DNA from 3 places in the Pseudoalteromonas carrageenovora IAM 12662 genome. Region 3 is predicted to be linked to each of the others. Evidence: predicted binding sites of a transcription regulator. Region 3 holds the regulator's gene; each other region holds the start of a gene.

Evidence for each region. The regulator LexA, encoded in region 3, represses DNA repair genes until DNA is damaged. The targets are predictions, from matches to a motif close to TACTGTATNNNNATACAGTA.
Region 1: a site for LexA is predicted at 2,144-2,163, ahead of ALFOR1_RS06130 (SulA-like leucine-rich domain-containing protein). Genes of this name have one in related genera too.
Region 2: a site for LexA is predicted at 2,195-2,214, ahead of ALFOR1_RS20285 (LexA family protein). Genes of this name have one in related genera too.

Annotation. Positions count from the first base shown of each region.
Region 1 is NZ_LT965928.1:1,316,170-1,326,822, reverse strand. It holds gene ALFOR1_RS06135 (IS110 family RNA-guided transposase) at 1-653, shown strand, start outside; gene ALFOR1_RS06130 (SulA-like leucine-rich domain-containing protein) at 2,189-2,623, shown strand; gene ALFOR1_RS06125 (YchJ family protein) at 2,662-3,141, shown strand; gene ALFOR1_RS06120 (GGDEF domain-containing response regulator) at 3,177-4,031, opposite strand; gene ALFOR1_RS06115 (DUF6172 family protein) at 4,501-4,803, opposite strand; gene ALFOR1_RS06110 (VC2046/SO_2500 family protein) at 5,022-5,549, opposite strand; tRNA gene ALFOR1_RS06105 (tRNA-Tyr) at 5,662-5,746, shown strand; tRNA gene ALFOR1_RS06100 (tRNA-Tyr) at 5,796-5,880, shown strand; gene ALFOR1_RS06095 (M48 family metallopeptidase) at 6,096-6,794, opposite strand; gene ALFOR1_RS06090 (MHYT domain-containing protein) at 7,114-10,434, shown strand; gene ALFOR1_RS06085 (response regulator) at 10,452-10,653, shown strand, end outside.
Region 2 is NZ_LT965930.1:104,063-114,715, forward strand. It holds gene ALFOR1_RS20270 (AHH domain-containing protein) at 1-515, opposite strand, end outside; partial or broken gene ALFOR1_RS20275 (endonuclease) at 616-1,350, opposite strand; gene ALFOR1_RS20280 (hypothetical protein) at 1,487-1,996, opposite strand; gene ALFOR1_RS20285 (LexA family protein) at 2,227-2,643, shown strand; gene ALFOR1_RS20290 (Y-family DNA polymerase) at 2,628-3,887, shown strand; gene ALFOR1_RS20295 (NYN domain-containing protein) at 4,262-5,161, shown strand; gene ALFOR1_RS20300 (ATP-binding protein) at 5,563-10,653, opposite strand, start outside.
Region 3 is NZ_LT965928.1:157,034-167,686, forward strand. It holds gene hmpA (NO-inducible flavohemoprotein) at 1-659, shown strand, start outside; gene ALFOR1_RS00780 (hypothetical protein) at 720-1,088, opposite strand; gene ALFOR1_RS00785 (S41 family peptidase) at 1,088-2,707, opposite strand; gene ALFOR1_RS00790 (endonuclease) at 2,815-3,474, opposite strand; gene ALFOR1_RS00795 (hypothetical protein) at 3,531-4,232, opposite strand; gene ALFOR1_RS00800 (DUF7218 family protein) at 4,363-4,614, opposite strand; gene ALFOR1_RS00805 (hypothetical protein) at 4,846-5,226, shown strand; gene ALFOR1_RS00810 (PaaI family thioesterase) at 5,237-5,677, opposite strand; gene lexA (transcriptional repressor LexA) at 5,855-6,472, shown strand; gene coxB (cytochrome c oxidase subunit II) at 6,952-8,094, shown strand; gene ctaD (cytochrome c oxidase subunit I) at 8,094-9,686, shown strand; gene ALFOR1_RS00830 (cytochrome c oxidase assembly protein) at 9,686-10,216, shown strand; gene ALFOR1_RS00835 (cytochrome c oxidase subunit 3) at 10,252-10,653, shown strand, end outside.

The sequences.
Region 1 (10,653 bases), 1.2 Mb from region 3:
CAAATTGGTCACAAAAACATTTACGTTGGCTCACTGAGCTTGTGCTGCCACATCCCGCGCAGCACATTGTCTTACAAGAGTTTTTACAAACAATTACCGAGCGAATAAGCCGACTTGAAAGACTAGACAATGAACTAACACATCACGTCCATCAATGGCGTTATTATCCCGTTGTTAAAGCAATACAAGCAATGCGAGGTGTTCGCTTGTTGGTCGCCACCGGCGTTGTGGCTGAGCTTGGTGATTTATCGCGCTTCGACCATCCCCGTAAATTAATGAGTTATCTCGGTCTTGTACCCAGTGAACACTCGAGTGGTGGCAAACGCCATATTGGCGCTATCACAAAATGCGGAAACGGCCGAGCAAGACGCCTTCTCGTTGAAGGTGCACACACTTATCGGTATGCGGCAAATATATCGACAGATATGCAAAAACGACAAGAAGGTTTACCAAAGGACATTATTGATATTGCGTGGAAAGCACAACTTAGGCTCTGCAAGCGCTATAAAAAAATGATAGCCAAAGGGAAACACTACAACCTTGTTGTCACCGCAATTGCCCGAGAAATGATTGCGTACATATGGGCCATTGCAAAAGAAGTGGTACTTACGCCAGTGAACGCAAAACTTAGATTGGCAAGAGTACCCGCATGATAAACGAATTAGAGTTAATGCATGGGATCAAGCATCGGGTGTGGCACAACCACCGACGGCGTTAGGATGACAATGCAGCTAACGCTGCATTGAACCACGAACATAGACTGAAGACAGGTGCCACGACGGAATAAGTAAGGTCTGCTCTGTTGCTAGAAATAGTAATAACCAACGAATATCAGCAAGATAACCGACGAAATTACTTGCTTCATCTTATGTATTAACTCGCTCTAATTCGAGCTAAAGTAATTATGGCTTAAAAAAGTTAGGCAGGGATCAGTGCGTTTAACTTGACAGTGGGAGTCATACCAACGCCTCAATAATAGGCTATAAATTAATTGGTTATACTTTAGCGACGTAGGAGCATAAAGCCAATTGATTTTAGTCCTGATTTATTGACTTGTTAGGTTTCTAGTCAAACTCCTCATATCGAGTCGAGATTTCAACAAAGTCATTTACATCCACATACCCAAAAGAAAAAGTGATTGTCATCTCAATATTTTCATTTATTTTGGGGATTTTATAAATTGTGAGGCTACCCGACATTTCTTCGATTGTTAGGTTTTTGAAAGCAATGTCAGCATTCGCACATTCCAATACACTTATTAAATTTAACTTCATAAATTCGGTAGAGGTGTGTGACATTAATGATTTGCAAAATACCCCGGCTACACTGGACTCATAAGACTTGCATTGTTTTGAAAAGCTAGACCAATCATTAATCAGCTTAACTCGAAGTGAGTTATTTGACGTAGTAGCCCTCAGGTATTCATAAAGTGCATCGCAAAGTTTTTGATTACTTGCTAAAGCACTATTACTAAATATTAGGCTTAGAAAAAAGAGAAGAAAACAGCTGTTTTTCATAAAATCGCGAACTTTCCTTGGAAACCTAACAATTTAATAGTGCGCTCATCGCGCATATTTCTGCCGACTTAACGCTCACTTATCTACTTTATATAGTTTTAACAAATTACCTAAGGTATTACTATCACTAAGTTTTCTAAAGTTTTTAGGTAAAGTTAAATAATCCAATTTGCGCGCAGCGCTCATTTTCATGAATATATGCACAAAGCGCATTTAACCAATCAATTAACGACGATATTTAGCCAATCTCAATGAGCGGTTATCACTGATAAACGCCTTACTACATTTTTAACATCAGATAGCTTAGCTTTCAGAACATTCTTTTAATACGAGTTTAAACAATAAACGCTATCCATACCGTATTAAATCAAGAAAAATACAGTATGGAATATTAATTTAGGATCTTTATTTGGTGTTTTAATCAGTTTAAGCCTAAAACTAAATTCCAAACCTTATGAGAAAAACCCAAATAAGGAACAGCAATACCATTACTACAAGCTTTGCCACATAGGGCTCTTTATTCCAGACGTGTGACAAACCATTCCAAAACCGAATGAGAAAGAACAAAACTGAATAACTGTACAAATAAATAGCAAATATCGCTTGCACAGAAGCACTGTATAAACTACTGTATACGTGTACTGTATAAAAACCCAGTGAGTGAGATATTTATGTTACAGCCTATTACCGTAATAACAGTTAAAAGTTATAAGCAAGATGATAAACGTGATTGTGTAAACTTAATTCAAATTGAAGATGAGATATCAGCAACGTTTGAGCTTTTAAAAGTGCTGCACCATTATAATAGCTCTAACGCATGGACATTATTGATTGCTCCTGATCATGTTCCTAGTAGAGCATTACTCGACTCGTGCTCTATTGATACAAGTAAGTTGCTAGTTATCAGACAAAAACACTTAGTAAATTTAGAGTATGTTTTGAATTCTGCGTTGAATAACGGTAATTTTGCGGCTGTAATAACGTGGACCGATATAGTAAATAATCAATTGCTTAATAGCCTTTCTTTAGATTTAAGTAAAACTGCAACGAAGCTTTATTGCTTTACAAAAGACTCGACAATTACAGAGATACCACTAGCACAATAAGATTGATAAACTAATGTTTTAAACTCTGTACTGTTATTATGATTTTACCAAATACCACTCAATGTTTTTGCAGTAGCGGGCTGAATTATGCCCACTGCTGCGAGCCCCTTCATATAGGGTCACAACAAGCCGCTAATCCTGAGCAATTAATGCGTTCTCGCTATAGTGCTTATGTTACAAAAAATGCAAAGTATGTTTATCATACTTATGCCTCTGAAAAAAAAGCGGAAAACCCTATAAAAGAGATTAAAGATTTTGCAAATAGTTGCCGGTTTGTAGGTTTAGACGTAGTAAGTACAAACTACGATGACTCTCAAGGAAGTGTTGAATTTAAAGCGCATTATTTTTATCAAAATTTATACTGTGAGCTTCACGAACACTCACGATTTATAAAAGAGGACGATAAATGGCGTTATATCGATGGGACTATACTTCCTGTAGCTGATATTAAGGTGAGTAGAAATGATAACTGCCCTTGTGGCAGTGGTAAAAAATACAAAAAATGCCACAGCGTATGACTCTCCCATAACCAAAACTATAACTTAAAAAGGGGCTAAAAACTGACTTGGTTACGCCCTTGAAACTTAGATTGATACATTCTTTCATCTGCTAACTGTAATGTATTTTTACTATTGTCGCGCGTTTGCAATGTTGCGCCACCAATACTAATTGTTACAAATTCATGCTCTGAGTGTTTATGCAATATACCTAGTTGCATTACATTATTTTTTATTTTGTCTGCTACACAATTAGCGCCTTTATTACCTGTATGGGGAAGTACAACAACAAATTCTTCCCCTCCAAATCTTGATACAAAATCTGCAGGACGTTGTAAGCTTTTAGTAATTGTTTGGGCAACTAAGTTTAATACCGCATCCCCCTGTACGTGGCCATAAGTGTCATTGTATTGCTTAAAGTAATCTATATCTATTAGTAACAGTGCACAGTCTGCATTTTCACGTAATGCACTTTGTTCTATTTTTATAAAGTGGGTATCAAAGTAGCGTCGGTTATAAATTTGAGTTAAGTCGTCAATAAACACTTTTTGATTAAGTAAATCATGTTGAGCCTTAATCATTAAGTGGGCTCTGACCCTTCTAAATAGTGTTTCTGGATTTGTCGGTTTCTTTATAAAATCTACGGCACCAGCTTCCCAACATGCCCCCTCTTCGCTTTCGAGTGACGTAATAAATATAACTGGGATATCTTGAGTTTCGTAAGTATTTTTTAGTTTTAAACAGGTTTCTATTCCATTAATACCTTCTAAATTGATATCTAGAAGTATTAGGTCGGGCGGATCTAACTTACATAAATCTATAGCCTCTTCACCACTTCTAGAAGTCATTACATTAAAACGATCCGACAATGCCTTTCTAAGTACAATTAATGTTAGTAGTTGGTCTTCCACAATAAGTACCTTAGAACTTTTTAAACTTAGTTGTAATGCATGATCTGAGTAATTTATTGGCATAACTTGCGATACTTATTTTTATTATTTTACACACACTATAATACTATTTTATGTTATGCAAATGTTAACAGCTATATAAAAGGCTAAGCTTATGTAGTGAAGCTGAGGTGGCGATAAAATATCAAGAAATGCATTATTACTTTATTGGCGAGTTGAATGAAGTGACAGTTAAAATGTGTGCAGAAAAATTCGACTCGCTTTGCTAATCATTTAAAAATGAAAGCTATACTAAGCACATATGTAGTTACCTAACCTTCTAGGCAATCACATAGCAAACGCTAGGTATGGCACTTCAAAATGATTGAGGGTTATTTAGATTGGCATAAACAAAGAACGGATCATAAAAACAAAAAATGGGCCACTTAGGCCCATTTCATAATTTACATATTAGTTTTAAACTAACTTTTTACTCGTCATCATCAAGGTCTAACTGTTGACGCTGTGCAGGTCGAGCTAAAATCTCTACATAGAAAGAAGTTAAACCTTGCTTTTCAATTTCGCCAATTTGGTTGTTTAATTCAGCAACATGCACAACCTGTGCTTCTTCTGCTGTATTACCAAACTTACAGTCAAATGCCCAATAATCAGCATCTTCAGGAAGCGTCTTGTTACGCTCTCTTTTCAAATATTTTTTCACTTCGTGCTTTGCAGCATCAACCATACGAGGGTATTTGATTTTCTCGTGATTTAGCGTGAATGTTTTCTTCATTACGTTCCTAATTACCTTTGTTTAATGATAACGGCATTTAATGTCATACCATTTGTCGCCATTATAGCAATTGCATTTAATTTTTGGATGCTTTTTTTACATTAAATCAATTATTAGACATTATATAAAGCAAAGCTTGAATAAAATGTATTTTACAGACTTTTTATTACAAGAAAATTATATAGAGGGTGCATGTTTTCATGCAAGGTGGTTAGAGACTAAACCGCTATCAAATGAAGGGGTTGATGAATTGAATCGTCGTTTAAACTATCGTAAAAAGCACTTGCGTCAATAGGTGGGTTTGCTAACTGAGTATATTCACTTTTAATCCGTCGCCTAACCGCTATCTCGCAATTATCTAATACATTAAGTGGAATATGCTTGTCATCATCTCTAATTGTGAGTGGCTCGGGCTTTAGGTATTGATTAAGTTTAATGCTTTTCATACCCGCCTGCGCACCATGCTCTGAGATTAAAGCTGCATTAAACTGCCCTATAAGCATATCAAACTCACCGGGGGCTAGCGATTGTTTAGGCCCAGCACCAAATTTCTTTCTCAAGGAATCTTCAGATGTGGCTGTACTGTCAATTTCTGTTTTTGGCAGATGAAATTGACTGAAGTCTAATGCATCATGCGAAAGCATCGCTAATAAAAGTGCAAACTCGCCTCGGCGATTTTCATGCACACTATTATTAAGTTTGCTATTTAGCTGACTCTCTGTGATTAACAAATCATCGATTTGCATAGTCTTTAGCCGATTATGGTAACTGATAGATATTTATCGGCTTTATTTCAATTTTCTTTAGCTTTTTTCTTTACTTAAATACGCATTTTGCTATTATCAGCGCCGTTGCATTGGAGGGGTTCCCGAGCGGCCAAAGGGATCAGACTGTAAATCTGACGGCTCAGCCTTCGCTGGTTCGAATCCAGCTCCCTCCACCACTTTTCTTACCGCTAAGTTAAGTGGGGCCAAATGTAACAAAAATAGTGTGGAGGGGTTCCCGAGCGGCCAAAGGGATCAGACTGTAAATCTGACGGCTCAGCCTTCGCTGGTTCGAATCCAGCTCCCTCCACCACTTCTTTTTTTATTCCTATATTCCTATATTCCTATATTCCTATATTCCTATATTCCTATATTCCTATATTCCTATATTCCTATATTCCTATATTCCTATATTCCTATATTCCTATATTCCTATATTCCTATATTCCTATATTCATATATTCCTATATTCCTATATTCCTATATTCATATATTCCTATATTCATATATTCCTATATTCAAATTAATTTAAAAAACCCATTGTAAACCCATACTATTTTGCTTTAGCCATTTTGATGGTGCTTTATAATCAGGAAAAAAACGCTCAACATGCTGCCAAAATGCTTTGCTGTGGTTTAGGTGTCGTAAGTGCGCTAACTCGTGAACAATCACATAATCAATAGCATGGTAAGGCGCTCCGATTAAATGCAAATTAAAGGTTAACTCACGTTTGCTATTACAACTTCCCCACTTTCGCTTATAAATAGCGATTTTTAAACGCATTGGTAACTCTTCGCCCATTTTTTCGCAAAAGTACGCTAAACGCATTTCTATATATGCCGTTAACTGCTCTTTTAGGTATTCTTCAAGAAGTTGCTGATATTTTTGTCCAAGATTTTTAACGCGTGAAGAATGAGTAATAAGCAAATTGTTATCACACTTTATGACCTCTGACTTAACATCCTGCTTAAATTCAATATTTACAGCTCTATCAAAAATTAAAACTTGCTTATCTCTTAGCGGGTACTGTCTGGTATCAGTAATATAAAGCTGTTTAGTTAATTGGGCTCTTACCCACGCCTGCTTATTAAAAAGCCATTTTTCTATTTGTTTATTACTAACAAACTGAGGGGCATACACAGTCACCTTTTTATTATGTACTTTAATTGCAACCGTTTTTCGTCTGGTGCTTTTTTTTAACTGATACTCAAACACTGTTATTCTCATACACTATTTGCGATGGACAAATCCGTACGCAATTAATAAAACATCGTAAAATGCGCGATTATCTTAATTAAATACACTAACCCATTACTTTACTAAGAATTACCCGATAAAAAATTTAAATAAACCCAAATTTAACCAATTTGGTGCAATAGAAGAGCGACATTTAAATAGTTATCACAGACTAAAAAACTATCTTCTGATAAATAAAAGAAAACAGAAAGTAATAAATTCGTTGTTTTAATCAGTTCGTTGAATTAAGAGTTTATTTATTAATTAATTAGATTAAAATAAAAAAATAAAGATTATATTTTGAGCCATTATGTTATCAGCTTTTTTTATCACAGACCAAGACCCTAGCTTAATCATTAATGGCGTTTACGATCCTCTTTTAGTAACTATGTCGTTACTAATTGCTATTTTTGCAGCCTTTTTCACCATTCGGCTTATAGACCTAGCAAAAGAAACTCATTTTCCTAGCTACCAACGCTTGGCAAATATAACCGCTGCTGCTGTTTTTTCAGCTGGTATTTGGAGCATGCACTTTATTGGTATGTTGGCATTTTCGCTGTGTACAAATATAGATTATGATCCAACAATTACACTGCTCTCTTTTATCCCTGCGTTTGTAGCATGTCAGTACGCAGTATCAATGCTTGTTAATAGTAAGGGTAACTTGAAAGTATTATCAATTTGTTCTGTTTTACTCGGGGCTGGTATTGGCACAATGCATTATAGCGGGATGGCTGCAATGGAACTAGCGCCTTTACTTAGGTATGACCCACTCACTTTTGGGTTATCGATTATTGTTGCTGTAGGCCTTTCTTTTATCGCTTTGTACAGCCGCTTTAACCTTGAACGCGTATTCCCTTCGTTATCATCTCTTCAAAATAATTTAGTTAGCGCTATTATTTTAGGCTTTGCAGTAGCGGGGATGCATTATATGGGAATGGCAGCCACCCGATTTGTAGCAACATCCCCTCTCGTATACGACGATGCTAACGCAAACGCGGGATTAACCTTTATCGCCATCGCAGTCGCTACTGCAACTATAGCCATTACAAGCGTGGTTGGTGTGATCAATGGTATGGTTCGCTTTCGCATGTTACTTGAAGAAAAATCAGCAGATGAGTCGCGATTAAATGCAATTTTAGGTACCGCTATTGATGGTATTGTTACTATTGACCATGCTGGTATTATTTTAAGTTTTAATGAGTCAGCCAGTAAAATTTTTGGCTGGCAAGAAAACCAAGTTCAAGGCAAAAATGTGAAAATGCTCATGGACGACAACATCGCTAAGCACCACGACGAATACCTCTCAAACGCCCATAATGTTGATTTGGGGAAAGTGATTGGTGTTAACAGAGATGTATATGCAAAGCATATGAACGGCCAAGTATTCCCTATTCGCTTAGGTATTGGCGAGGTAAATCAGCCCGGGCATAACCCGCTTTACGTTGGCTTTATTACCGATTTAACTGAGCAGCGCGCCTTACAAAAGAGCTTAGAAGAGAAAGAGCAAAAATACCGCTCATTAATGGATAACATGCCGGGAGTTGCGTTTAGGTGCAGGTTTGATGACAACTGGACTATGTTATTTATTAGTCCAAATATAAGTGAGCTTACAGGTTATAACCCTAATGAGTTTACAGAACATTGTATCGAATTTAATGATTTGGTCTTAAAAGCAGATCAAAAGCATATTATTGATGAAGTCACTCAAGCTGTTGAAAAAAAGTCTCAGTATTCTATTGAATATCGAATTAGACACAGAAATGGTAAGATTTTATGGTTACTGGATAAAGGTAGCTTTACGTTTGATAAAAATAATAAGCCACAATGGATTGATGGCGTATTGGTCGATATCACTGAACGAAAAGAGTATGAAGAAAACTTAGAGCAAGCTAAATTTAAAGCAGAAGAAGCCGCCCACGCTAAACAGTCTTTTATGGCTAATATGAGTCATGAAATTAGGACGCCCATGAATTCAATTATAGGCTTTAGTGATTTGTTAATGGATACGCCGCTAGACCAAGAACAACAAAAGCATTTAGTAACAGTAAATAATGCAGCCCGCTCATTACTCAGATTGCTAAACGAAATTTTAGATTCTGCTAAATTAGAACGCGGAAAGCTGACCATAGAACCTGTGCATTTTAGTTTAAAACCTGTCATAGACAGTATTATTTCTACCTTTTGGCTTGAGGCTAAAAAGAAAGATTTAAACTTAACACTTAAGATAAAAGACTCTGTAAGTAGCACCTATTACGGCGACCCCGATCGGCTAAGGCAGGTACTCACTAATTTAATTGGCAACGCTATTAAATTTACAGAAAAAGGCTCTGTAACCGTTACTGTTGGAACAACACAAAATCAGCATTTATTTTTTGAGGTACAAGACTCGGGTATTGGTATAGCAAAAGATCGTGTTCAAGCCGTATTTCAGCCTTTTGAGCAAGCCGATGGAACCACAACACGCCGATTTGGTGGCACTGGTCTTGGAACAACAATAAGTAAACAATTAGTTGAGCTTATGGGCGGAAGTATTAATCTAGTAAGTGAGTTAGGTAGAGGAACATGTTTTTACTTTTCGCTACCATTGAGCATAGGTGATGAAAATAAAATAGACTTTTTTGATGGCCTGCATACTCAACTACCTGCACTAAGAGTGCTTGTTGTAGATGATATAGAGCAAAATACAGAGCTACTTTCAATATTACTGTCACGCGATCAACACCTCGTTACCAAAGCATCTAATGGCCTTCAAGCGGTTGAAGTATTCGAGCAGCAAGATTTTGATGTAATATTAATGGACATCCACATGCCTGAGTGTGATGGCATTCAAGCAGCACAAAAAATTAGAATAATTGAAAAGCAAAGACAGCTCAAATATACCCCTATCATTGCGCTTACAGCCAGTGTGTTACACCAAGATAAATTAACGGCTAAAAAAGCAGGTATGAATGGCTTTGCCAATAAGCCAGTTGACATAAATCAGCTAAATCAAGAAATAGCCCAAGTACTTGGCTTGGGTATAGCAAAAGAAATAGTAATTTCACAAAATGACCCTGAATCTCAACACATTGATTTTGACAAAGGTTTAACGCTTTGGGGGTCAAAGTGTAAACAACTTACTGAGATTAAAAAGTTCATTAACAATAACAATGAACGTTTTGAAGTGCTGTTCACCGAGAAGCTATCAGATATAAAAGATGTACACAGCCTAATACACACACTTAAAGGGGTTGCAGGTAATTTAGGTTTAACAACTTTAATGAAGTTATTAGCATCCCTAGAGCAACAACAAACTGATGAGCTATTAATTAGTACCCTTGAAGATATTAAAAATGAGCTCGCTGTTATTTCTAAGCTGCTTGATAATAACGATTGCTCAGAGCCTGAAAAACCTCAAAGCAACACAGATGAAAATACACTCAGCACCACTGAAATAGAAACTTTGTGTAAAACATTGAGTCAAGATGCACAAAATGCTGAACTAAATGATGATCTGCTGGCCAAATTACAATGTAACGTACCGGCAAACTTGCAAGATGAAGTTAATGAAATCGTTGATGCATTTGACGATTTTGATTTTGATAGTGCGCAAACAAAGCTTGAAAGCTTACTTAAAAACCTAACATAAAAATGAGTATTTAATTAATGGATTTTTCTACAGATAGGCCTCGTATATTAATTGTTGACGATGAGCCTGCAAATCTAAAAGTGATGCGTGAAGTGTTAGGTAATAAGTACAGAATGTCGTTTGCTAAATCTGGCGATGCTGCGCTCGCTTTACTTGAAAAAGAACTCCCTAAACTTATATTGCTCGATATTATGATGCCAGATATGAATGGCTTTGAAG
Region 2 (10,653 bases), on a different contig from region 3:
CGACCTAGGCCCTCAGCTATCGTTTCATTAAGTAAGAACTCAATATTAAAGTAATATTTTCCTGTGTGAATTTTCGAATGAGGATAAGCATCTGGGAGGATGTCCATTGGAACATGCTTTTGAAACCGAGGTAAATAGACACCATTTGCTTCATGGTCAATATCAATACCGAACGCTGCTAATCTAAGCCTTGAACGGGCTGCGCGCATATCATTCCAAGACACTATATGATGAGCTGCTGTATTCTTTGGTTTATTTCCGCGCCCAGCCTTCGCCATATTTGCGGCTAGCTTTTGAGCATGCTTTTTCATATGCTCCCAACGTACATGGCGTGAATAGATTAAGTCGTCAGCTGAAATAAAGCCCCGCTTATACTTAACCGAGTCTATAATCTCTCCACGATAATGTATGGAAAACGCATGGGCTTGGGCTTTAGCTAAACCACGGTCGCCCGTTACGAGAAATAAATCGTTTTCAATATCTTGAATAGTTACTTCATGTATTTCTTGACGCATAAAAACTCCTTTTAAATATTGTTTCTAATATAGATATTTATACAGATATGTACAAGCTTGAAAGTTTTATTTGAATATACAGTACTTCAAAACAATATAGTTAGAGACCCATACTCTCACAGCGGCTTTTAACTACATCATTTTGATTCTTTTGTAGCTTTGAAATCTTCTAAGCTCTGGTGCACTCCCAAGCATCAACAGGATGCATTTTATCCCAAGCATTCATTAGCTGGCGTTGTGCTTTACTCATGCTGTATCGTTTATAGGCGTTTTCGATATACAAATAAGTACGTGCAATTTTCCCTCTAGCTATTTCAGGTGGCTCAGCTTTTCTCTCGTCGATTTTCATCGCACAAAGTCCGAAGTCGCTTTGAGCTGCTGGAAGCATAGTAAAGTTATGATTGCTTCTGAGAGCATTCACAGCGCCTATGGCCGGATAAAGATTAAACATATCAGCTTGCATAAAACGATATTCTGTATTTACTTTTTCAGCACATCGACGCCCTTTAAATGACTTCCCCTTACTATTTACACACTGCTTGTGCCCATCTCGCCATTCACTAAAAGTCCGACCAAAGTTTTCTGCTGGAACAACGTGCTCCCATTCAATTTTTTTAGCTCGTTTGACGTACTTTATTGTAGAAAAACCCTCAGGTGCGGTTACTTTTTTACTAGCATCAAATGTCGCACCACAATAAAGGGTAATGCGGTGATTGTTATAAACCTGCTTTTCTAGAAGTCGTTTAGCTTTGCTGAAAGAGTCGATTTCTTGATTTGCTGAAGAGGCAGCAGAGAAAATAAGTATTGATAACAGTGTAATTGTGGATGCCTTCATTATGATTCTTGATACCTATTTTGGTTTAAATATGTCACATATAATAAATGAGTTAATAAGCTAGCTCTCATTTGTGGTGACTAACAATTTTAGTTGTAGAGCTCAGATATTATACTCTTTAAATTAAATGGAAAAGTTACTTACCAGTCCAAGTATTGTCAGTTTTGTACTGCCCAGAGCAAGCGGTGTTATATGCAAATTGGCCGGTAGACTTATCTCGACAACGCCAAACTAAGTTGTAGTTACCATCATAAAACTGGTCCCACGCATAACCAGAAGAATAGTTATTTGACCCGCCAGCTTCTGCCGCAGCAACAGCTAAAACGACGACACCTACCGCAACAACTGCTGCAACAACGCCTTGAGCGATTTTTTTTCTGTCTTGCGCGGCTAAAATCTCACATTTGTATTCGGTGAGTGCTCTATATTTAACTTCTTTGTTGAGCGCGTAAATATAGTTCGCTTCATCAGTATCCTCAGCGACATAACCTTTAGTGAGGATATCTTTATCATTAAGGTAGTTTCGACACACTTGAGCATCTGTTAATTCAGAGTCACCGGCAATGATGGCGTGTCTAGAGGCTGAACAGCCAGTAATAAAGCTAAGTATCAGAAAAGATACAATAGTGTTTTTAACTAAAGTCATTAGTAAATTATTCCATAATTAAAATAAGCTTTGAGTAAGCTCATAATTCCTTCGCTAAATTTTAACAAACGGAAGCAAGTTTTACTAATTGTTATTAAAAGGGTTTTTAATATTAAAGCATGTAATCTGCTTACATCAGCTCTGATAAAGCTATCATCTTCACAAAAAGAATCTTGGCTTAATCACAACCTTAAATTACACTGTATATATAAACAGTGTTTGAGGTATGTATGTTCGTTATTCCAATTTTTATTGAGGCAGGGATTTCGGGGTTTGAATCCCCAGCAGCAGAATACACAGAGCTAGGCATTTCTATCGATGAGCTAATTATCAAGCATCCTAACGCCACATTCATAGGGCTGGCCTCAGGTCAATCGATGCAAGATGTAGGGATATTCGATGGAGACTTGCTCGTTGTTGATAGAGCTGAAGATGTAAGTTCAGGCGATGTAGTCGTTGCGAGTTATAATGGGTCGTTTGTTTGTAAAATAATAGATAAAACAAACCGACTGCTAATCTCAGCATCCAAAAGCTACAAATCCGTTTATGTTTCACCTGAAGACGACTTTAAGCTCGAAGGTGTAGTCACGACCAGTATCCGCTTACACAAAAACAAAATAGAGCTCAGTCGATGTTTGCCCTCGTAGATGCTGTCGCTTTTTACGCGAGCGCGGAGAAGGTATTTGACCCTTCGATTCGCTCAAAACCGGTTGTAGTACTTACAAATAACGATGGATGTATTTGCGCCATTTGCCCTATTGCAAGAAAGCTTAATATCCCTAAATTTCAGCCTTTCTTCAAGATTAAAAACTATTTAGAACAGCACCATGTCGTGGTTCGCTCTTCTAATTATGAGCTTTACGCTGATTTAAGTGAAAAAATGATGACTGTTATAAACAGATTTTGTGATGACCATTATGTTTATAGTATTGATGAATCGTTTTTACGATTTACGGGGTTCTCTAAAATCATCAATGACTGGGCTGACTATGGACATACAATACGCCGAGCTGTGTGGCGAGAAACAGGTTTACCTGTTGGGGCTGGCTTTGGCACAACACCTACCCTAGCAAAAGCGGCCAACCATGCAGCAAAAAAACTATCTGGGTACAACGGTGTGGCCGTTATTAACGATGAAAAATCTCGTAAAGAAATACTTATGCGCATGGATGTGACTGATGTCTGGGGTATCGGCTCTCGTTTAGGAAAAAAGCTTAAGTTAATGCAAATTAATACTGCCTGGGACTTGGCTTGCCAAAACCCTAAAGCAATGAGGCGTATGTTCAGTGTTGTCGTAGAGAGAACGGTCAGCGAATTAAATGGTATTGCCTGCTTAAGTTGGGATGAAGTAAAACAAGATAAAAAAGAAATATACTCGACTAGAAGTTTTGGTGAAAGAGTCACTGATTTAACAACGTTAAAATCAGCCTTAGTAACACATGCCGCCATTGTTGGACGAAAACTCAGAAGACAAAAGTCATTAACAAAGCGTATAGTTATTTTTGCGGCCAGCTCGCCACATGAAGATGAGCACTATAAAAAATCACTTCTATATGAGTTTCCCATACCAACATCAGACACCAGCGTTATAGCTAAAGCTGTTTCAGCGGTCATTGATGAAATTTATAAACCGAATACGCGCTTTTATCGCTGCGGTATAGGCGCGGTAGAATTAGAAAGTGAATCATTTCAACAAGCCGATATGTTCTCTGTGAGTGAGGATAAACCTAAGATGATGGCATGCTTAGATACTATAAATAAACGTTATGGTGTAGGAACTTTATCAATAGGCAGTGAAAAGCTAACACAGACTTGGAATATGAAGCGGGCTTTCTTATCGCCACATTATACGACTCGTTGGACAGATATCCCTATAATTAAATGTGATTAAATTAATTAGGTTAAACCAAATATTGAATATAATAACAGCGTAATTGTTCTATACAATCAAAGAGAACCTTTGTTGGTAATTTATTTATTAAAAATCTATTTTTACTTTATGCATTAACTTAATCACGGCGATTAGTGAACACTGATAAAAAGTCAAACTTAGCTTTGTTTTAATAAGTAGGATTCTAATTCTGCTCCGTAACATTACTTATCACCTTTTTATGAAAAATAACTGGACTTAAAGTGTAGTGATGGCAGCTTTAAAACCGAAAGTTCAGGGGCTATAAATTACTGATTAATTGTAATGAAAACAGTTGAAATTATAGATTTATTAAGTTTTACTAAACCTGATAAAAGGAATAAACAGGACATATTATGGAAAAAGTATTTGCAGTTTTAGTTGATGGTGAGAATTTTAAATCAGAAGCCTTTCCACGGGTGCTAGCCGAAGTTGAAAAGCACGGTTCAGTAGCGCTGAAGTGGGTATACGCTGACTGGACGAACGGTTGCAGTAAATCATGGGAGAATGTTCTGGAGATAACCGCCTCTCGGCCCAAACAACAGTTTCACTATACTAAAAAAGATGATGCTGACCATGCCTTGATTATGGACGCAATAGAGTTAATTAATAATAACAAGCGTATAAACTCTGTGTGTTTGGTTACCAGTGATGGCGGTTTCGCTAGTTTAGCTCAACGTATAAGAGAATACGGTATTTACAGTATGGTTATAGGTGAGAAAAAATCACCCAAGAGATTAATTAGGGCTTGTGAAAACTTTGTCGATATAAATAACATAGATTTTGACGATATAATTGAAACTGACAAAGATCTTGATTTAGAGGCTTTATTAATTAAAGCATATAACCGTGCCGAAATTGATGGAGAAGCTTACCTAGGGAATTTTGGAACTGCAATCAAACGAATTGACCCCTCTTTCGACTATCGTAATTATCAAGTTGCTAGTCTCAAGAAACTTATAAAAAGCTGTGATGATATTTTCCATATTACCCAAGAGACTAATGATCGCTTTTATTTCACTCTTAAGATGAAATTAGAAGGTGTCGAAGGCAAGCTTACCAAATGTTTTAAAGGTCAAGGGTATGGTTTTGCTAATTATAATAAAAGTAAGTTTTTTGTTCATAAAAGTGAATTCATTAACCCTGAAGATTGGAAGAATGTAAATCCAGGCTCAATAATCAAGTTCCAATTTGACGAGAAAAATTCGAAAAATGGGAATGAGATCCGTGCTTTAAATATATCCATCGCTAGTTAACTAAACAGCCATAACAATGCTTTTCGACTATATTTTTGGCTTATGTCATCTATAGTCGTAAGCCCAACTACTTTTTTATAGTAAAAAACAAGCCGTAGTATTTATAACAATAAATATCTTTAGGCTACCCATTTCACATAGTTGAGGTTAGAGCGAGTAGCGGACGGTCGGGTAAACTCGTTTTTGGACATTTCTGAGTTAGATCATCAGCTCTATTTTTTGGCTTCAAATAACCTCTGATATTGCAAATAACCAGTACTCGTTGCTGAGGCTGACAGTTTTTCGCTCGTTATTGGACAAAAAGAGCTTAAGGTTATTATATTAATCAATGGTAATACTCATTAGATTTTGTAGGGGAAACGAGGGAACTTAGCTGATTACCTCGCCCTGATTAACATTAGCTAGTACTGGTCAAGACTAAAATTATATTCATCAATATTGAAATCATCATAGTGATTTTCTCGAGTTAAAACTGATACAGAACAGAGATAAATATCTGGCTTATCTTGTAACTCTCTTTCTAACCATGCATTATTATTGTGATCGAATATGGTACACGTGCCATAAAGTGATTTGATTTTTTTGGGGTGAGATAAAGAATGTACTGAAGGCCAAAATATAGATTCTGCAATCTGTTTCTCACCCAAAAAAAGTGATGTTTGAAAAGCATTATGCTTAGCGCTGATTTTTTCATCAGTAAGCGGTATATACAGCCCTCTCGATTCAAGATCAATTTGCCAATACCCTATCCTTGTAAGAGGATGAATAGTACCAAATAATGGGTGGCAGTTATCATACTTACTGTAAGAGCTAAGTTTGATCTTAAATTGTAAATCAGTCCTTAGTTTATCTCCAAAACTAAATCCAATATCACCACGTGATATATTAAAATCCACATCATATTGATTTGTTTTTTTCGCTAAAAGAATCGTTATATCGATCCACTTGTTTGAATCAATCTTGAGAGGAAACGACAACGCTCCAAGATCCAAAACCTCACTATAATTAGTTATACAATTACCTAAATATTTACGTATATTACTTTCAGATACATCTTGACCAAACTCCCATTCAGGTAGCCAAACTGGCTTATTCTGAATAGATGTTACATATACAGGCTCTACAGGAAAAGCAAGAGTAGAAACAGATTCTGAATAATCACGAGGCATGCCAAATACGTTTTCCGCTATATTTAGAACATTGAGAAATGCTGACCGACCTCGATGACTATTACGAGTAAAAAAATTACCAGTACTTTTACGATCACTACTCAGGAAATAATCAATATTATCCCAACGAGGTTTTATTCGCTCACAACTGCTTATCCATTCTGAGTGATATAAAATCAAGAAAGGAATTCCAGTTTTTTCTTCTAGATTTTCTAATTCAGAATGGAAAGCTAGTGGTACTTCGGTTCCTTGCGCTTTCTGAAAGCCAAAATCATTTGCATAATCATTAAAATCAGGTACGAGTTCTTTTGCATATTCACCATAGCCATCAATTTTCGACAGTATTACATCTAAAATCATATCTGAGAGTCTAGAGCGAGCTTTTATATAAAAAGCTATATTTTCTTTTGCTTCATAGCCTTTCTGCTTTGCCAACCAGAATACCACTAGTATTTCAACAACTTCTGATTCTAATAATTTTCTTGCTAATTCAGCAAGCAATAGCCTCTCGATGTTAACTGTATGAGTTTTGTCACAGAGTAAACCAGCTATTTGGCTAGCAACTTGGAGTTTAATTTTAGGTACAGGCCAGGCAAGTCGACTAATCAATATATTTGCATTTTTTAAATCTTCGGATTCCCCAACCACCCATGACCAATTAGGTTGTACTAAAGGTAAATTAGCAGTTTCTTTTTCAATTTCACAAATCATTGATAAAGCTAATGAATTAGCTTCATCTACTCTATTAGCTTCGGCTAAGAGGAATGCTAATGTTTTATTAGGGATGATTAAATTACCTACCTCTTTGCTCCAAGGATCAATCTGAGTGGTAGTTTTAGACAAGAATTCATTAACTCTGCTTGGATAATGTTTAGCCACCTTTTTAAGTCTATCAAATGAAGCTTCTGAAGTCTCATACCAAGAAGACCAACCTCGCATTTCGACTTGAGCTTTCACAAGTACGTTAAACGCTTTCCGAGGTCCATATATTTGTCTACAACTAACAAATAAAGGGTCTAGAAGATATTTAGAATTCCCTAGATCTAGCTCTTTTTCCAATAAAATAGAATATAGATGATTTACTAACTCTGACTCTTCTCCTCTAGTAAGCCAGAAGTTATACCACATTAAATAAAATTCTTTCGAAGGTCGGCAAGTTAACAGAATATCAAATTGGCTAGGAAGATAATCAGCAGGATTTAACTTACTTTCATCCTTCGCTACATCTTCTTCTTTATTTTCGTCTATGGAAATTTCAATACCAGAGCGGTTTAACTCGTCAATTATATTTTGAGCAGATAAATCCCCATCACCTGCTCGACTCGATATGATTTTCAACTGGTCATTCGTTAACCCAGTGAAAGAAAGTGCTTTCGCGAAAATTGATGAAAGATCTGTGTACTTCAAAAAGTATTCAAGAGAAGTATCTGCGTGATACCACTCTCCGTCATTGACTTCTTGATTGTATTTTGAAGCTATTGCAGAAATATTGTATTTAGCGCTAATCCTAGCAATATCAGATAAAGCAAACCGAGTATGGTCACCATCAGTAAACTCGCACACATTAAAGGCTAAAGGAGCTACCCGCTCTAATAAATTGACAGCCTTGTCAAGATCTCTATCCGCAATGTATTCTATAGCTTCTATAGTATCATTAATCGTCATGTCTTTATGGTGTACATAGCCTAATACGTAATCCCATGACAGCTTAGTGTGCCATTTCATCGAATCATAATTAGCATGACGTAAAGCAATTGAAGCTAGTTCCACATTTCTATTTGTTCTTGCATTCGTATCCTCTAATGTATGAGCTTGGTGAGTAATATCTTTTTCAATTAATAGATTTACAGCTTCATCAGTAAGTAAGTTGTCTCCACTCTCATAGTACCAAAGCCTAAACCATTCAATGTCTAATACATCAATTTCGAATGCATTTTTTAATATGGTATAATCAATCTTACTTCGACTGAACACTACTGCACAATTTGCTGCGATACGTATCCAATCTCGCTTAAATTTAATATCTTCTCGCCTTATGTTCCAATTTGTTGAGGTGCTTTCTTCTATAGCAGTGCTCATGAAACATAAGTCATCAAAAGTTACTTCTCCGTGTTCTATAAAAATCTCAGAGAACATATCAGCAAAAATACAAAGCTGTTTGTAATATTTAGACAGATCGATTCGTTCACGTTCTACGTTTACAGAAAGCCAGCAGAAGTCACCACTGGCATTTAAGCGAACAAGTAAACTTTCATAAAACCACTCATCGTAAGAAACTTTAGGCGTTATATTACCCCCCCCGACACTGTAGATTGTAGAGATTGGTAGTTGTTTAACTTTACCTACTTCCTTATATAAGATTGATAGATGACTATGTTTAAAATTATTAAATTCTTTCCAAGCTGTTAAATCTACCTCTTCCACAATACTTAACATGATCGTCGCAGTTTCGATTAAATATTTAGTGTTTTCATTGGTAACCTTACTATGCAACTTGATTAATAATCTTAAGTCACCCTTAATTTTTAAAGCAGTAATAAACTCATTTATATATTCGGTAGGCCATTTAAGTATGTGTTCATTATTGCTTAACCATGCTCCATCAAAACACTCTGTTATCACAGATGCTCGAATAAGAAGTAAATCGTCAGAACGGCTATTACTTTGCATTCTCGAGCTATATATATCTAATTCACTGCGGTGACGACTAAGGGCTAGTTCAGTAATTTTTTTAGCATTATATTCATCCTCTCTATACCAAAGAGTAATTGCTAAGATAGACAGCATCTTAGGTGAATACTCAGCTTTCATTGCTATTAGTTCATTTATCAAACACGAAGGAGCAGAAACTAAACTGCTTATCTTCAATTTTGATAAGTCCTCGAGCTGAAAATTTGGACCATTAATCAACCGCGCTTTTAAAGAACGATGGCTATAAGCTTCATCGAACTTAAACTCCATAAACGCATAATGCTCCGCGCATTCAAGTAATCTTAAAATACTACTGTCATCATAACCTTCAGATAATCGTTCAAGTACCCACGTTCTAGTTATGCCTTCTCTAAGAGGTATTTCGTCACCTAAACGTCCTTTACATAGCCAAAGCCAGCATGCATTAATATGTTCTGGAGCACTATTTTCAAGCCAATGACATACTTTGGGTAAGAGCTTATCAACTCTAGCTTCATGTTCAGCAACGGTTTTAACAAATACAATTAAACTTTCATGAAAAGGTCTCAAGCCAGATAATGAATCATGAAGTAAATGTACAACGCTATCAACACTAGGAGTGTTAAGAGGGTTCTCTTCCAACAGGTCAGAAAATGAATTCTGTGGCCAAAGAAAATTAAAGTCACAGCATAAGTGTAAAATATCTTTTTGAGGACCATTCAATGTACGCCAAATCGATTTGTAATAAGTTTCAATTTTACCGTCTTCACATGGAGGAAGCTGTTCTATTGCATATTTAGAAAGCCCATTTCCTGACGAGATTAAATATTCACAGGAATATATAACATGCAGTGGGTAACCATTTGTAATTGATGTGAGAGCTTCGGCAGACTCGTTTAAAACTTCACCTTTGATTTCCTCATGGAACGTTTGCTTAAGACGATTTGATTTTAATTGATACTCCAAATAGCATTTTATTGCATTACCTGTCATTGCAGGTAACTCATCCCATTCACTTTTTGGGCATTCTCTAATCAATGAATCTGGCAGCATGGCTTCATTTACAGGTTGCGTGCCTATAACTAAAACAACATTATCATGGGTGGGAATTAACTGATTGAATAACTCATCAAGTGGTTTTTTGTTTTTATTATTATCCCGCCACACATGATCTAAACCATCGATAATAACCACAAAAGGAGTTTTGTTTTTTTTGTTAAAATCGCCACATTCTTTTAACGCTAAATTTAAATTTTCCGATTCATATTTATTTAAATCTACAACATCATATTTACTCGTAATTTGAGTCATCAAATCTTCAGAAACTATCCTTGGACTTAAACGGTCATTGGTTCGATCGTCTAACGAAAGAAAATAGTGGTGTCTCACATATGGGATTTTATGCTCTTTTAATTCCTCACAGAAATAACTTAAATAAGTGCTTTTCCCCTTACCAGGGGAGCCTGTAAGTACATGTATATTCGATTCAAGTTGGATGATTTTTTGTAGAAAATATTGGTGAAAATCTTCATCCGGTAACACATAGTGCTCTGGAATAATAAAACTTTGAGGTATTGGTTCTGGACGTTTCGTAGATATCACGCCCCTTATATCTTCGAGCGTAATCCAACCACCTTCAGTCGGCTGATTTTT
Region 3 (10,653 bases):
CGCCTGTAGATGGCGAAGCGGTTATTACCCATAAACCTGGCCAATATTTAGGTATTAAAGTTAAGCCAGAGGGCGCTGAATATGAAGAAATTCGCCAGTATTCTATTTCGCAAAAAAGTAACGGTAAAAACTACCGTATTAGTGTTAAAAAAGAGCTACAGCCAAAGCCTGGCATGGTGTCTAATTATTTACACTCACTAGCTCAAGGTGACATAGTTGAACTATACCCGCCTGCAGGAGATTTCTTTTTACGCAATAGTACTCAACCGACGGTACTTATTTCAGCAGGTGTTGGGCAAACGCCAATGCTTGCTATGCTCGAAACGTTATTAAGCGATAACCCTAATCACGACATTCTGTATTTACATGCGTGCGAAAATACTCAGCAGCACTCGTTTGCACACTATTTAAATGAATTAAGTACGGTTTATAACTGTTTGCAAACTATGACGTGGTTTAATCAAAGCAGTGAGGGGGCTGATTTTACTGGGCTAATGGGTTTAGCGGCCATAAAAACACAGTTACCTCTTAAAAATGGCGCTTTTTACTTATGCGGCCCCGCTGGGTTTATGGCGTTTGTGAAAAGCCAGTTACTGGCACTAGGCGTTAAAAACGAGCATATTCATTACGAAGTGTTTGGTCCGCATCAAGACTTATAAACCAAGTGAAAAATGATAAAGGCACACAGTATTAATGCTGTGTGCCTTTTTAATAGTATTTTATTGCGCTTTACAACTTACGTTTTTAAGCTCAATAGATATATCTTTTTTAGGATAATAAAGCACGCACTGCTTGCCGATTATTTGTAAAACAAATTTTTCAGACTTTATATTATGCGCGCCCATTATGGGCATGCCATTTGAATCTTTACTTGTACCATGGCTTAGTAAAAGCTCGCTGCGTTTAGTAAAAACAGTGTCGGCCAGCGTAACTAGCTTGCCACCTTTAGCTTTTATAATCGCTTGTTGCAGCGTAGCTATAACGCCTGGGTTTACCTCTGTTAGTAGCGCAGGCTTAGCAGTGGCATTATTCATACTGTTACAGCCTCCAATAAATAATAATGTTAATACTGCCACTAGCTTTGTCATTACTTATCCTTATTTAACGTAGGCCATGTTAAATCCATATTGCCACGGTTAAAGTTATCAGGTGCGTTTAAAGGTAATAGTTGCTTGCTATCGCCAGCAGCGCTTTGTACTTGCGTTTTAATACTTGCAGAGGCGGTGCTAACAGGGCACGTGCCGTTATTATCAATATGATAAAGCGCAGTAGAGAGTATCCCTTCGTTTGGATCGCCTAATTGATTATCAAAGTCGTCACTAACTACACAGCCTTTTACATCAGCATCAAACTGCGGTGTAGGCGTTGGCGTAAAGCCTGCTGCATATTCACCAAATCCTTTACTGTTTACACCACTAAATTGAATCGTGTAATAGGTTGTTGCGCAGTTATGAGTTGGAGTAAAGCCGTATGGTTTGCCACAGGTTGTGTCGCCAATGAGCACTACCTCTGCGTCAATGCCTTTTAAGCCATTTATAAACGCCTCTGAGGCTGAGCAAGTGCCCGACGTACTAAGCACATACACCTTAGATAGGTTTAAATCGGGTAGGCTTTCACCAGTGCTAAAAAAGGTTGAGTAATCAATCTCTTCATCTATAAATGGAAAAGGCGATTCAACGGGTTGTTTATCGTTTTGCTGGGTTTGATAATAAATACGATTTTGCACATTTGCACTGCCAGCTACCATGTAGGCAAGCTGCGAAGAAAGCGCTAATAAACCGCCTCCATTATATCTAAAGTCGATAACAAGCTCTTCTACGTTATCGGTTTTAAATTTATTAACCGCAGCAATTAAACCTTCCTGGGCAACCCCTATATGGCTATTAAACTGCATATAACCTACGTTTGTGCCATTTGCAGTGGTAATGGTTTTAACGTTTTGGACAGGCGTTTGCTCTATGTTGCCAGCAGTTACGTTAAAGGTTTTTTCAGCGCCATCGTTACTGCGCACAACGATGGTGTGCGAATCGCCATTAGTGGGGCTAAATAAACCTTCGTTTAGGGTATCTACGCCAGCTTGTGTGTTGGTATTTATACTTATACCATCAACTTCAAGTACGGTATCGCCTCGTTGAAAGCCTATTTGGCTCGCTGGTGAGTCATCTTCAAGGTAAGCAACACGCAGAATTCTATCGGCTGAGTCGCCTATAAATGCCCAATTTATGCCATAACCTGAGGTAACACCCGATTGCGCTTCTTGAAAGTAATCCTCAGAAGGCTCTGAAAAATGAAAGTTATCCTTTTTATCGCCTGAGTCAGTCAGTTCTTCGGTTTTTAGCTGAGCAAAGTACTCAGCTACCGTATCGAAAGACTCAGGGTCGTTATCGGTAATTTCGTCATACCAAAGGTAGGTTTCGTCACTCCACGAGCGAAGCCAAAGTTTTTCGTAAAGTGCTGAGCCTGCTTGGTCTGGGTAAGGCTCATTATTATTAAACGGATCGTTACCTGTGCGCGGTGTTTCGCAAAAGTTTTTTAAATCATCCGATGGCTCAAATACTCCAGCAGTCCAAGTTGGGGCTGAACTAGCAGGGGGGGGGACTACTGGGTTTGGTGTTGTATCCATGCTGCTACCACCGCCACAGCCAGCAAGCGTTAGGCCTGAAAGTGCAGCAATAATAGCGAGTGATGCTTTATTATTTTTAAACATACAAAACTACTTTTTGTAAATAAGTTGTTTAAAATACTACAACACCCGCCTATTTATTCAACGTATTTGGCCCTGATTTATGTAAATGAGTGTACAAACCAGGCTTTTTAGAGCTTGCTTGCGCTACTTTTATTAGCAAACGCTTGTCTTTGCCACGCATCAAATAGCTTTTGTTGTTTGTTTGATATTTTTAAACCGTATGTTTTTTTCATATAAGCGTAGGTGTCGGCAATGCGCTTACGGGCATAAAATGGTGGCTCTACTACGCGTTGTTTAAAGTTAACTTTTACTTCGCAGCGGCCATATTGTGTAGCGTTTTCGCTAAGCATACCAAAGCGATAGTTAGAGCGATCTGCGTTAATTTCGCCAATAGCGGGGGCTAAGTTGTTTATGTCGGCTTCCATTTTCCTAAATTTAGCACTGACCTTTCGGCAGTTTTTGCGTCCGCCGTCTTGCCAGCATTGTAGCTGGTGGCCAAACTCCCACGCGGGCACTATATGCTCCCATTCAATACGTAAAGCGCGCTGGTTTACTTTGCCTGAGCGGGTAAATGTATTACGAGGCACATAACCACAACCCGTTGGATCTGGCACTAGTTTTTTACCTTGTTTTTTAATGTCGCAGCCGCAGTAGAGGCTTTTGGCGTTATTAGGCAGGGTTTTAATTAAGTGTCTTTTAGCCGTTGAAAAACGGGTGAATTCTTCACTCGATGCCGAAAAACAAATACAACAAGCCACAAAGGCTAAAATAAATTTAAGCATATCCATCACATACGTGAACTACAGGAGGCGCTAGTTTAAAGCCTTGAAATTAAAATATAAACCTATTTAAAAATCCTTTTAAGCCTTAAGTTTTGCAAAAGTAGCAACATGCCGCATAAACAAAATAGCACGCTGGTGGCTGCAAAGCTGATTAGTAACGGGTTGTTAAAATCTTCTCGCTCGTCGTAATCCATTATGTGCAGCATCCAAAAAAAGTCGAATATACGCCATAGAGTGCTGCGAACAGTAATTACTTTGCCGTTAATCGCATTTAAATACAGCGTGGTATTAAAGGTGTCGTTAAATTGTACTTGCCACACATTTGTTTTGTATCCGACCTCTCGAGTACCTTGTTTTAAAAGCGTTGTACTAATTGGCTTAGCGTCGATGAGTAAATGAGCCTGCGCATTAGCGGTAATTTGTATTTTAGTGGGTGGTTCAAAAGGGCGACCCGTTAAACCATTAAAGCTTTGCTGTTCGGTATTATTGATAACAGTAATAAGGGGAGTAGTTAAAAAGTTTTCAAATATTATTTGAGTGGGGTTGGCCATTTGTGAAGTAATATCATCGAGTGATGCAGGGTAGTCTGCTTGTGTAAATGGGTTTGTAAGTGTGCGTTTAGCAAGGTGTTTGCCGTGCACATAGTCAAGTGGAATAGCGCTCATAACTAAGCCGCCTAAAAGCCAAGCTAAAACTTGTAAGGCAAGTAAATAGCCTAGCCACTTATGTAATTTGCGTGCACGCTTAAATATTTTTTTGCTCATATTTATCTTCTTATTATTTTTAGCGTTAGTTTATTATAGCTTCCCACGCTTTTGCTGCGGCATTTTGTCGCAGTTTTTCATAAGTTTATAAATATGAGGCTTTAATGACATCAATAGATTTTAGTTAATTTTAGCTTTCACGCAGGGCATTTATTAGCTCTTGTTTGTTCATTTTAGATCGCCCGCTAATACCCACCTCTTTTGCTTTGTCGTATAACTGTTTTTTTGTACGTTGCTCATACTGAGAGGCTTTGCCGCCTTTAACAGCTGTTTTATGGGTATTGCTATTGGCAATACGTGCTGCTTTTTGTTTACTCATGCCCTCATCGCGAAGTGCATCGTACTGATCGTCGTTTTTAATTTGTGGACCATGATCTACCATTTTAATGCTCCTTAAAAATCGTTACTTACACAGTGTGTGTATTAATTTCATTGTTTAATTGTAAAACTAAGCAATTAAGCCAGCTTAATTAAAACGAGCAAGTTAGGTGCCAAAAGCGTTAAAAAGTGCATTTATGAAGATAAAGCAAGGATTACTGCTTTGTTAATTTGGTATAAAAGTAAAACTGCGTTAAAGTTTGCGATGAAACTATAAGAGGGTAAAAAGCAGACAATGTCGGAAATTCAATTTTTAAATGTAGATCTAGAGCTTGAGTCTAAACATGATATTAGCGCCTTAGTGGCAGACTTAAAGAAAAACGCGACGGTTTTGCATTATGATAAAGACGAATATCGTCAACTTGCGCGTATTGAAGCCTCAGGTGAAATATCAACACCAGATAAAGCTATTAACCACTTGTGCGAGCTTATTGAGTCGTGTTCACGTAATGCGCTTAAACAATGGCTAAGCTGCTCGCGAAGAACGTTTGATATTGGCTTTGAATCGGGCACGTCACCTAAGTGCTTTAACCAAGCCCTACATGCAGACACACTGCTCCGTATATCTGCGATTGGTGCAGGTATGGAAATTACGATTTATCCTATCGAAAAATAAAAAGAAGTAATTACCTGCGCTCTACAACTGCTGCGGTCATTTTTGATACGCAGCATAGCTCATTGCGACTATTTGTTATTTTTATTTCCCACACAGAACTACGTTTACCTATATGGAAAGCCTTAGCGGTTGCAGTTAAAGTACCATTGCGAGACGCTTTTAAATGGCTTGCGCTAATTTCCTGCCCTACACAATAAAATTTTGTAAAGTCGACAACAAAATTAGCAGCATAGCTTGCTACTGTTTCAGCAAGTACTACATTTGCACCACCGTGAACCATACCCATAGGATTATGATGTTCAGGTATGGCAGGCATAGTGGCAACTAGGTAATCATCACTAATTTCTGTGACTTCAATACCCATGGTTTTCATTAATGTGCCTTGGCCGTCAATGCCTTCTTCTAACTGTTTGCAAAGCTCTAAAGTGATGGGTTGGTGCCAAATACTCATGATTACTCCTTTGAATTAAAACCAAGTTTATTGCATTTCATAAATGTGAATTTTATAAATGCCTAAAATGTACACACATGCTTTTAGTTTAGCTATTTTAAAGCACAATTTAAATTTGCGATTTTTATTTAACTGTATATACTCACAGTTAAATGTACTGTATGGAAAACCAGTTGTATGCGACCATTAACGAAACGCCAAGCTCAAATACTAGAACTCATTAAAGTTTTTATTAAAGACACTGGTATGCCTCCTACACGTGCCGAAATAGCGCAAACATTAGGTTTTAAAAGTGCTAATGCAGCAGAAGAGCACTTAAAAGCGCTTGCTAAAAAGGGTGTAATTAAGATGAAGCCAGGCGCCAGCCGTGGAATTCAATTAATTGAAGAAGAAGAGCCAGAGCAGTTAGGCCTACCACTTATAGGGCGTGTTGCTGCAGGTTCTCCTATTTTGGCGCAAGAACATGTTGAGAGCCACTGCAAAATAGACCCTTTGATGTTTAAACCTGCCGCCGATTTTTTACTTCGTGTAAATGGCATGAGTATGAAAGACATTGGTATTATGGATGGCGATTTACTGGCTGTACATCGCACTCAAACCGCTGAAAACGGACAAGTTGTGGTTGCACGAGTAGATGAAGATGTAACCGTAAAACGCCTAGAAAAAGCAGGCCGTAAAGTATTATTACACGCCGAAAACGAAGAGTTTACGCCAATAGAAGTAGACCTTGAAAATGAGTCTTTTAATATTGAAGGCTTAGCGGTAGGTGTAATCAGAAACGCCGATTGGATGTAATTTCTAGCATATATTAGATAGTAAATTTATAAATGCGCACTTTTTAGTGTGCATTTTTGTTTTAACAACCCACCTTTTAGCAATACTAAAGCAGACATAAAGTTATCTAAGCTGTAAACTTTTTTGCACTCGTACTTAACTCTTCTTTTATGTGATACACCCCCTATTTTTGCTCGTTTTTTGATTATTAAATTTGTATTTATGTTGGTGTAATTAAGGCTAATTTTAAAATACAACTTGTTTGTTTTTTATACTGAAACTTGCTTGTTGTATGTTTTTTAGCTAATTGTTAATTTGCTGGGCTAACAATAACTCACAGCTTTTAGTTTTGAGAACACACAATATACACAAAATCTTTGTTGGCACAGCAATACCAATTGAAACAAATAAGATTGGTTAAATAATAAAAATAACGAATAGGCGTTTAAGCCGTATGCCTCTTCGCTTTGCACTCGCAATAGCATCAAAGGAGCCGTCACATGGGTAAACTGACCTCTACCTTGTGGTTTGTATTGATTGTTTTTCCGCAGCATGTAATGGCAAATAGCCAATACAATATGCGCAAAGGCGTAACCGATATAAGCAATAATGTATATCAGCTACACATGACCATATTTTTAATATGTTGTGTGATTGGGGTGATAGTGTTCGCAATTATGTTTTGGGCACTTATTCATCACCGTAAATCTAAAGGGGCAGTACCTGCCCAATTTCATGAAAGTACTAAAGTAGAAATACTTTGGACTGCCATCCCATTTGTTATCTTAATTGCCATGGCAATCCCTGCCACTAAAACACTTATTGCAATGGAAGATGCCAGCAAAGCTGATTTAACCATTAAAATTACGGGTTCGCAGTGGAAGTGGCATTACGAATACATGGGTGAGGATGTCGCGTTTTACTCAATTTTATCTACCCCTCAAGATGAAATAGCCAACCTTGCAGATAAAAATCCAAATTATTTGCTTGAAGTTGATAAGCCATTAGTGCTGCCAATTAATCAAAAAGTACGTTTTTTAATGACCTCAGATGACGTTATTCACTCTTGGTGGGTACCTGACTTTGCTGTTAAAAAAGATGCAAACCCCGGCTTCATAAACGAAACATGGACCAACATTAACGAAGAAGGTATTTACCGAGGACAGTGCGCTGAGCTGTGCGGTAAAGATCATGGCTTTATGCCAGTGGTGGTTGAGGCAAAATCGCAGGAAGATTTTAATGCTTGGCTTGCTGATTCAAAACAAGCAAAGCAAAAAGCGGCATTAGCCGATGCAGCTCTGCTTGATCAAACGTTGCCTAAAGAAGAGTTAATGACTTTAGGCGAGCAAGTGTATATGGCAAGTTGCGCCGCGTGTCATCAGCCAACGGGCATGGGCTTACCGGGCGTATTTCCTGCACTTAAAGGCAGCCCCGTTGTGCTTGGTGATATAAAAGATCACATTGATATTGTGATCCATGGTCGCCCTGGTACTGCAATGCAAGCTTTTGCTAAACAACTATCAATAAAACAACTTGCGGCAGTCATTACCTACAAACGCAATGCGTGGGGTAACGATACGGGTGATGTAATTCAACCTAGTGAGATTCAGGCAGCACTTGATGCTGATGGGGAGGCGAACTAATGAGTAGCATAGTAGAACAATCTAACGCCAATGAAGCTCACCACGGTCATCATCCTGCAAAAGGCTTTAAGCGCTGGTTATATACAACCAATCATAAAGATATTGGCAGCTTATATTTAATTTTTTCGCTGACTATGTTTTTAATTGGCGGCGCTATGGCTATGGTCATTAGGGCCGAATTATTTCAACCTGGGTTACAGCTAATTGAGCCTCATTTTTTTAATCAAATGACCACTGTACATGGCTTGATTATGGTATTTGGTGCGGTTATGCCAGCCTTTACCGGCCTTGCTAACTGGATGGTGCCATTAATGATTGGTGCGCCAGATATGGCACTACCAAGAATGAATAACTGGAGCTTTTGGATATTACCCTTCGCATTTTTAATCCTGCTGGCTTCTTTATTTATGCCTGGCGGTGGGCCTGCATTCGGCTGGACTTTTTACGCTCCCCTTTCAACTACTTACAGTAACGATAATACTGCGTTGTTTGTATTTGCCGTTCATATTATGGGTATCAGCTCAATTATGGGGGCAATCAATGTAATTGTGACCATAGTTAATTTACGTGCTCCGGGTATGACATGGATGAAGCTTCCGTTATTCGTGTGGACATGGCTAATAACTGCATTTTTGTTAATTGCTGTTATGCCTGTACTTGCGGGAGCTGTGACCATGGTACTCACTGATAAATACTTTGCTACTAGCTTTTTCGATGCGGCCGGCGGTGGCGACCCGGTTATGTTTCAGCACATATTTTGGTTTTTTGGTCACCCTGAAGTATACATCATGATTTTGCCAGCTTTTGGCATTATATCGACCATAGTACCTACCTTTTCACGTAAAAAACTATTTGGTTATGCGTCCATGGTGTACGCCACCTCATCCATTGCGCTACTTAGTTTTATTGTATGGGCTCACCACATGTTTACCACAGGTATGCCGGTGGCTGGCGAATTATTTTTTATGTACGCAACGATGCTTATATCGGTGCCAACTGGAGTAAAAGTATTTAACTGGGTAGCGACCATGTGGAAAGGCTCAATTAGCTTTGAAGTCCCCATGCTATTTAGTATTGCCTTTATTGTGCTGTTTACCTTAGGAGGCTTTTCTGGGTTGATGTTAGCCATTACACCTGCTGATTTTCAGTATCACGATACGTACTTTGTGGTGGCGCATTTTCACTATGTATTAGTAACCGGGGCCATCTTTTCGATAATGGCGGGTGCTTATTACTGGCTGCCTAAATGGACCGGTAATATGTTTAATATTACCTTGGCTAAATGGCATTTTTGGCTATCGCTTGTCAGTGTAAATGTACTGTTTTTTCCTATGCATTTTGTAGGGCTTGCCGGTATGCCCAGGCGTATTCCAGATTATGCGCTGCAGTTTGCCGATTTTAACGCCATTATTAGTATTGGTGGGTTTGCATTTGGTTTATCGCAGCTTTTATTTGTGGCCGTGGTAATTAAGTGCGCCCGAGGTGGCGATAAAGTGCCTGCAAAAGTGTGGGATGGTGCCGAAGGTTTAGAGTGGGAAGTTGAATCGCCAGCGCCGTATCATACCTTTTCTACACCACCGGAAATTAAGTAATGACTCACGCGCCGCTACTTAAACGCTTAGTACTTATTTGCATAGGTATGTTTGCTTTTGCTTTTGCCTTAGTGCCCTTATACGACGTATTTTGCGATGTAACAGGGCTAAATGGTAAGCCATCGCTTGAGCAAGCAAAGCTAAGTACACAGGTTACTCAAAACCGAGAAATAGGGGTGAGTTTTACAACCCATGCGCAAAGTGGCGCGCCATTTGTTGTTAAGTCAAAAGAATACAGTGTTGCTGTTAAACCCGGTGCTATGCGTGAGGTAATGTTTAGCGCTAAAAATAACAGTAACCTCGATAAAGTAATGCAAGCTGTGCCCTCGGTTTCTCCCGGTAAAGCGGCTAAGTATTTACATAAAATTGCCTGTTTTTGCTTTGATCAGCAACCGCTAAAAGCAGGGGAGGAACTTGAGTTTAAACTACTTTTTTATGTCGATACCGCATTACCAACCGATATAGAAGAGCTAACTTTATCGTACACCGTATTTGATATTAGTGAGCAGCTAGTAGCGAGCAATAACTAGCCTGCATGTCTAGTGTAAAACTAGGAGCAAGTAACATGAATCAAGAATATGAAAATTACTACGTACCAGAGCAAAGCCCGTGGCCAATAGTGGGCGCTATTGCTTTATTTTTTATTGCGGTAGGTGCTGCATTAACGGTTATGAGTGCCTCAAAAGAAGGAGGTGGGAGCGGCGTTTACTTGCTATACGTTGGTATTGCCGTGCTTTTATACATGCTTTATAGCTGGTTTAAAAATGTAATTACTGAGTCCGATCAAGGCTTATATTCAGCGCAAATGGATCGTTCGTTCAGACAAGGTATGAGCTGGTTTATTTTTTCTGAAGTAATGTTTTTTATGGCCTTTTTTGGCGCTTTATTTTACGCCCGAATACTATCTGTGCCTTGGTTAGGTGGGGCTGGCAATAATGCGATGACTAACGAGGTTTTGTGGCCCACT